DNA from 2 places in the Variovorax sp. UC74_104 genome. Region 2 is predicted to be linked to the other one. Evidence: predicted binding sites of a transcription regulator. Region 2 holds the regulator's gene; the other holds the start of a gene.
What was found. Region 2 encodes NrdR, which represses ribonucleotide reductase genes. Its sites were predicted from a motif close to CACNANATNTNGTG; they were not measured.
Positions count from the first base shown of each region.

Region 1 (3,409 bases), 2.5 Mb from region 2:
CGACCTTGCCGTCCTTCAGGTGCTGCAGCAGGTTCACCGAACCCAGGTTGCACACGGCGGTTTCGGTGTCGCTGGTGTTCAGCGTGATCTCGGTGCACAGGTTCGACGAGTGCACGACGCCGGCGTGCTGCTGCGGCGAGCGCACGTTGCAGGCGTCCTTGAACGTGATCCAGGGGTGGCCGGTCTCGAACAGCATCGTGAGCATCTTGCGCCACAGGTCGGTGGCCTGGATGGTGCGGCTCGGCTTGATCTCGCCGCGGGCAGCCTTCTCCTCGTAGGCGACGTAGGCCTTCTCGAAGTCGGCGCCGAACAGGTCGTGCAGGTCGGGCACGTTGGAGGGCGAGAACAGCGTCCAGGTGCCCTTTTCCATCACGCGGCGCATGAACAGGTCGGGGATCCAGTTGGCGGTGTTCATGTCGTGCGTGCGGCGGCGGTCGTCGCCGGTGTTCTTGCGCAGCTCCAGGAACTCCTCGATGTCGAGGTGCCAGGTTTCCAGGTACGTGCAGACCGCGCCCTTGCGCTTGCCGCCCTGGTTCACGGCCACGGCCGTGTCGTTCACCACCTTCAGGAAGGGCACCACGCCCTGCGATTCGCCGTTCGTGCCCTTGATGTGGCTGCCAAGCGCGCGAACGCGGGTCCAGTCGTTGCCCAGGCCGCCGGCGAACTTCGACAGCAGCGCGTTTTCCTTGATTGACTCGTAGATACCGTCCAGATCGTCGGGCACGGTGGTCAGGTAGCAGCTCGACAGCTGCGAGCGCAGCGTGCCGGCGTTGAACAGGGTGGGCGTGCTCGACATGAAGTCGAACGACGACAGCACTTCGTAGAACTCGATGGCGCGCGCTTCGCGGTCGATCTCGTTGAGCGACAGGCCCATGGCCACGCGCATGAAGAAGGCTTGCGGCAGCTCGATGCGGGTCTTGCGCACGTGCAGGAAGTAGCGGTCGTACAGGGTCTGCAGGCCGAGGTAGTCGAACTGGTTGTCGCGCTCGGGCTTCAGGGCCGCGCCCAGGCGGGCCAGGTCGTACTGCAGCAGCTTCTCGTCGAGCAGGTCGTTGTCCACGCCCTTCTTGATGAACTGCGGGAAGTAGTCGGCGTAGGCGGTGGCGCGCTCGGCGGGCAGCACTTCGCGGCCGATGATCTCCTTGAAGATCGTGTGCAGCAGCAGGCGCGCGGTGGCGAAGGTGTAGTCGGGGTCCTTCTCGATCAGCGTGCGGGCAGCCAGGATCGAGGCCTTGTAGACCTCGTCGAGCGGCACGCCGTCGTACAGGTTGCGCATCGTCTCGGCGACGATGGGGGCGGCGGTGATGCTGTCGCCCAGGCCTTCGCAGGCCGATTCGATCAGGCTCTTGAGTTCGTTCAGGTCGAGCGCGACCCGCTCGCCGTTGTCCAGCACGTGCAGCGCGGGCGTGGCCGGCGCTTCCTGCTCGCCCTGCTTCGAGCGTTCCTGCGTGCGGCGTTCGCGGTACAGCACGTAGGCGCGGGCGATCTCGTGGTGGCCGCCGCGCATCAGGCCGAGCTCGACCTGGTCCTGCACGTCCTCGATGTGGAAGGTGCCGCCGCCCGGACGCGAACGCACCAGCGCGCGGATCACGCCCTGCGTGAGCACGTCGACCGTCTCGCGCACGCTGGCCGAGGCCGCGCCCTGGGTGCCGTGCACCGCCAGGAAGGCCTTCATCATCGCGATGGCGATCTTGTTCGGCTCGAAGGGAACCACGGCGCCGTTGCGGCGGATGATCTGGTAGTGGGCCAGGTTCTGGCCGGTGGGCGAGCCGGCAGTGTCTCGCTGCGGCTGCGACGGCGTGGAGGGGATGGCACGCGGGGTCGATTGGGGGTTCAGGGCTGTTTGCATTCGCTTCCTCTCGGTTGGCAATTCTTGTTGGATGGCGGCACCTGGTCCGGCGCCGCACCGGTGTACGGGACCGGACGGAAGACACTATATCTAGGGTGCAAGGGGCATACAACCCACTAGATGTAGCGTTTTCCAATGGATACAAGGATTGCCGGTATTACTTCCGCAATAGGCCACGGGCGAAGACGCCCCGTGAATACTGGCCTATGGTCACGCAACCCGCATGGGGCGTGGCTTGCAGGCCGATTTGGGCCTGCAAGGCGCATGGTTGCTGCATCGCGCGTTTGCGATTTTCGCATTGCTGCGCCGCGGGAACGGCGCATCGCGAGGCGCCGCGCGATTGAAAAAATTAGAGCCGCCTGAGCTGCTCGGGAAACATCTGTGGATTCCAGCCCAGTTGTTCGCGCAGCAGGCGCCAGTCGAAGCCCGCGCCCGGGTCCTGCTTGCGGCCCGGCGCGATGTGCTCGTGCCCCGCGATGTGGGCGACCGGAAAGTGCTGCGCGATGGCGGCGCACACGCTCGCGAGCGTCTCGTATTGCGGCTCCTCGAAGAGCTCTCCTTCGAGGCCCTCGAGCTCGATGCCGATGGAGTCGTCGTTGCAGTTGCCGCGGCCGCGCCACGACGACACGCCGGCGTGCCAGGCGCGATCGTCGCAGCTCACGAACTGCCAGAGTTCGCCGTTGCGTCGCACGTAGAAATGCGACGAAACCTCCAGCCCGCGGATCGACTGGAAATAGGGATGCGCGTCCCAGTCCAACTGGTTGGTGAAGAGCTTTTGCACCGCGTCGCCGCCGTATTCGCCGGGCGGCAGGCTGATCGAGTGCAGCACGATGAGGTCGATCTGCGCGCCCTGCGGCCGGGGCCCGAAGTTGGGCGAGGGCAGGGCCTTTGCGAAGCGGTACCAGCCGGCCTGCCAGAGTCCGTCTTCGGCCGGGGCTTCTTCAGTCGTCGGCATTGCTGCTGCTCGCGCCGTCGTCGCCGTTGGGCGTGGTGATGCCCAGCCGCGCGATGCGGTAGCGGATCTGGCGCAGGCTCATGCCGAGGCGCGCGGCGGCCGCGGTGCGGTTGAAGCCGCTCTCGTGCAGCGCGCGCACGAGAATCTCGCGCTCCTGCTGGTCGAGGTAGGCCTGCAGGTCGGAGGGCAGCGGCGGAGGTGCGGCCTTCGCAGGCGCGACCGGCGCGGCGATCGGCTGTGCAGCCGCCGGGGCGAGGGGCGCATCCGCAGCCGGCGACAGCGCAGCCGGCGCGGATGCCGCGGCTTCGGCAGCCGCCGTGAAGCCGCCCATCAGGTCGAGATGCAGTTCGTCGCCGTCGTTCAGCGCCACCGCGCGGTGCAGCAGGTTCTCGAGCTCGCGCACGTTGCCGTTCAGCGGATGCTGCGCGAGGCGGCGCAGCAGGTCGTCGGACAGGTGCGGCACCGGCAGCCCGCCGTCCTGCGCGATGCGCGAGAGCAGCGCGTTGCACAGCGCGGGCAGGTCCTCGCGGCGGTCGCGCAGCGCGGGCACCGCGATCTCGATCACGTTGAGGCGGTAGAAAAGGTCTTGCCGGAAACGGCCCGCC
Region 1 is NZ_CP171978.1:1,846,142-1,849,550, forward strand. It holds gene ACHMXA_RS08640 (ribonucleoside-diphosphate reductase subunit alpha) at 1-1,849, opposite strand, end outside; gene ampD (1,6-anhydro-N-acetylmuramyl-L-alanine amidase AmpD) at 2,199-2,804, opposite strand; gene ACHMXA_RS08650 (sigma-54-dependent transcriptional regulator) at 2,791-3,409, opposite strand, start outside.
Region 1: the regulator NrdR is predicted to act here: its motif matches at 1,932-1,945, upstream of ACHMXA_RS08640 (ribonucleoside-diphosphate reductase subunit alpha).

Region 2 (3,409 bases):
AACACCACATCGAGCTGATCGCCAGCGAGAACTACGCCTCGCCGGCCGTCATGGCCGCCCAGGGCTCGCAGCTCACCAACAAGTACGCCGAAGGCTATCCGGGCAAGCGCTACTACGGCGGTTGCGAACACGTCGACGTGGCCGAGCAGTTGGCCATCGACCGCATCAAGCAGATCTTCGGCGCCGACGCCGCCAACGTGCAGCCGCATTGCGGCGCCTCGGCCAACGAGGCCGTGATGCTCGCCTTCCTCAAGCCCGGCGACACCATCATGGGCATGAGCCTGGCCGAAGGCGGCCACCTGACCCACGGCATGCCGCTGAACATGAGCGGCAAGTGGTTCAACGTGGTGAGCTACGGCCTGGACGCCAACGAAGCCATCGACTACGACGCGATGGAGCGCAAGGCGCATGAGCACATGCCCAAGCTGATCATCGCGGGAGCATCGGCCTACTCGCTGCGCATCGACTTCGAGCGCTTCGCCAAGGTGGCCAAGGACGTCGGCGCGATCTTCATGGTCGACATCGCCCACTACGCCGGCCTCGTGGCCGCGGGCGTGTACCCCAACCCCGTTCCGCACGCCGACGTGGTCACCTCCACCACCCACAAGAGCCTGCGCGGCCCGCGCGGCGGCATCATCCTGATGAAGTCGCAGCACGAGAAGGCCATCAACAGCGCGATCTTCCCGGGCCTGCAAGGCGGCCCGCTGATGCACGTGATCGCCGCCAAGGCCGTCGCATTCAAGGAAGCCATGTCGCCCGAGTTCAAGACCTACCAGCAGCAGGTGGTCAAGAACGCCCAGATCGTGGCCGAGACCCTCACGCAGCGCGGCCTGCGCATCGTGAGCGGACGCACCGAAAGCCACGTGATGCTGGTCGACCTGCGCGCCAAGGGCATCACCGGCAAGGAAGCCGAAGCCGTGCTGGGCAGCGCCCACATGACGATCAACAAGAACGCGATCCCCAACGACCCGGAAAAGCCGATGGTCACCAGCGGCGTGCGCATCGGCACCCCCGCCATGACCACCCGCGGTTTCAAGGACGAAGAGGCCCGCATCACCGCGAACCTGGTAGCCGACGTGCTCGAGAACCCGCGCGATGCGGCGAACATCGATGCCGTGCGCGCCAAGGTTCACGCCCTGACGAGCCGCTTCCCTGTCTACCGCTGATTTCTTCCGGGTCGCAGAAGACGTGGCCGCATGAAATGCCCCTTTTGCGGCCATCTTGAAACGCAGGTCGTCGAGACCCGCGTTTCGGAAGACGCCGACTTCGTCCGCAGGCGCCGCCAGTGCAGCGCCTGCGACAAGCGCTTCACCACCTACGAACGGCCCGACGTCAATTTTCCCGTGGTCGTGAAGAAGGACGGCAGCCGCGCCGACTTCGACTCGACCAAGGTACGCGCCTCCATGATGCTGGCGCTGCGCAAGCGCCCCGTGAGCATCGAACAGATCGACAACGCCCTGCTGCGCATCGAGCAGAAGCTGCTGGCCAGCGGCCTGCGCGAAATCGACTCGACCAAGGTCGGCGAGCTCGTCATGCGCGAACTCAAGAAGCTCGACAAGGTCGCCTACGTGCGCTTCGCCTCGGTGTACCGCAGCTTCGAGGACGTGGACGAGTTCAGGCAGCTGCTGCGCGACATCTGAGCCGCGCCGCCGTCGCCCTTTTCAGCCTTCAGCGGTCCCAGCAAAGCTGCACCAGCGCATCCGAGGCGCTGCCGCGGCCGGCGGCCAGCCTGGCACCCTGCTGGTTCACGGTGAGCGTTCCGCATTCATCGCGCCTCGACGCGCCCTGCGGCACGGCATGCAGGGTGAATGTGTTCGCGGTCCTCGTGCCGTAGCGGATGACATAGCTGGCCGGCCCGGACGGCGGCGACTGGCTCAGCCCCGCCGGCAGCACGACGCCTTCCGGCGGATACCTGCCGTTCGCGGTCAGGTAGCGCTCGGACCACTGCGCCGCCTGCAGCAGTTGCTGCTTGGCATCGGCTCGCTTGGCCCACAGCACATAGCGCGTATAGCTCGGGTAGACGATGGAGGCCAGGATGCCGATCACCGCGATCGCGATCATGACCTCGATCAGCGTGAAGCCACGCGGGCGCGCCCGTTCGCCAGCCCTTGGCCTGGAGTGCCTTTTCATGGTCCGTGCCTCAGTGGGTGGAAATCAAGTTGCGCCAGCCGAAGCGGCGCCCGATGACCGGCCGCTTCGTCGAACTGCAGTCGCCGGCGGCATTGCAGATCACGTCGCTGCCCCTCTCCCCGCTCTGCGGCTCGAAGAAGATGTCATCCCTGCCTGAGCTGTTCCGGAAGCCGGCATAGGCCCCCAGCGCATCGGACGTGCCATACGCGATGCCTTCGGGAGCGGAGCCGCTGAAGAGGTCGATCACCATCGACCACCCGCCGTCTCCCCTGCCGGACGCACAGGCGCCCGGCTTGCCGCCGGCATCTCGAATGGTGGTCGAGAACAAACCCACGCCGCTTCCCAGCACGTCGCCGGGATAGACGATGCGCTCCCCCGCCGTCGGCAGCTTCAGATGCCAGCCACGCCTGGCATCGGAGCCGGAGAAGCTCACGCCGTGGCGCGAGACGGTGCGCAGCCCAATTTCGCCTTCCCGGGTGGAAGCGGCGCCGGCGGTCTGGGCCACGAGGTCGGCCGGTGTCGCGGTGTCCGCGCCGCCGTCGGCCGGGTCCCAGACGCCGTAGAGGTATTGCTCGGCGGTCGAGCCTTCGTCGCCGGAGGCAGGCGGCCTACCCGTGCCGAACACCACCATGTAGCCGCCGCGCGGATGCCCGACGACCACCGGCGCCGCCGTGATCGGCTGGCTGGCGCCGGCCGCGAAGAGCGGCTTGTCGTCGAGGCTGGATGCCATCGCCGCCCGAGCGTTCGGACCGACGGGCCCCAGGGCGGCCTTCCACCTGCTGCTGTCGCTGCCGCCCAGGTCGAACCTCCAGAGGTTGCCGTGCAGGTCTCCCGCATAGACGAGGTCGACATTGCCGTCGCCGTCGCGGTCCACCGGCCGCGGCGCGGACAAGCCGTTGCCGCTGCCGCTCGCCTGCGCGGCGGGCGCGGGAATCCTGAGGACCGACTTGTCGCCGTCCAGATACTGGATCCACAGCAGCGCCTTCTCGCTCCTGCTGCCGTAGCCGTTGCCCAGGATCACGGCCCTGCGCCCGTTGTTCAGCGTCGCCACTTGCAACGCGCGCTTCGAGTAGGCATCGAGCGCCGGCTGCTGGAACTGATGGCCCAGGTCATCGTCGTCGAGCGCGGTCGTGTCGATCAGCACCACGCCGGCTGCGCTGCTCTCGCCGATGCTTTCGGGCCTGGTCACGTCGAGCACGAAGTAGCCTTTGCCGCCCGCCCCCAGCGTCCCTACCAGCAGCGACTTCCAATAGGCCGCCTTCTGAACTTCGGTCATGCC
Region 2 is NZ_CP171978.1:4,390,774-4,394,182, forward strand. It holds gene glyA (serine hydroxymethyltransferase) at 1-1,166, shown strand, start outside; gene nrdR (transcriptional regulator NrdR) at 1,197-1,640, shown strand; gene ACHMXA_RS20620 (type IV pilin protein) at 1,669-2,130, opposite strand; gene ACHMXA_RS20625 (pilus assembly protein) at 2,141-3,409, opposite strand, start outside.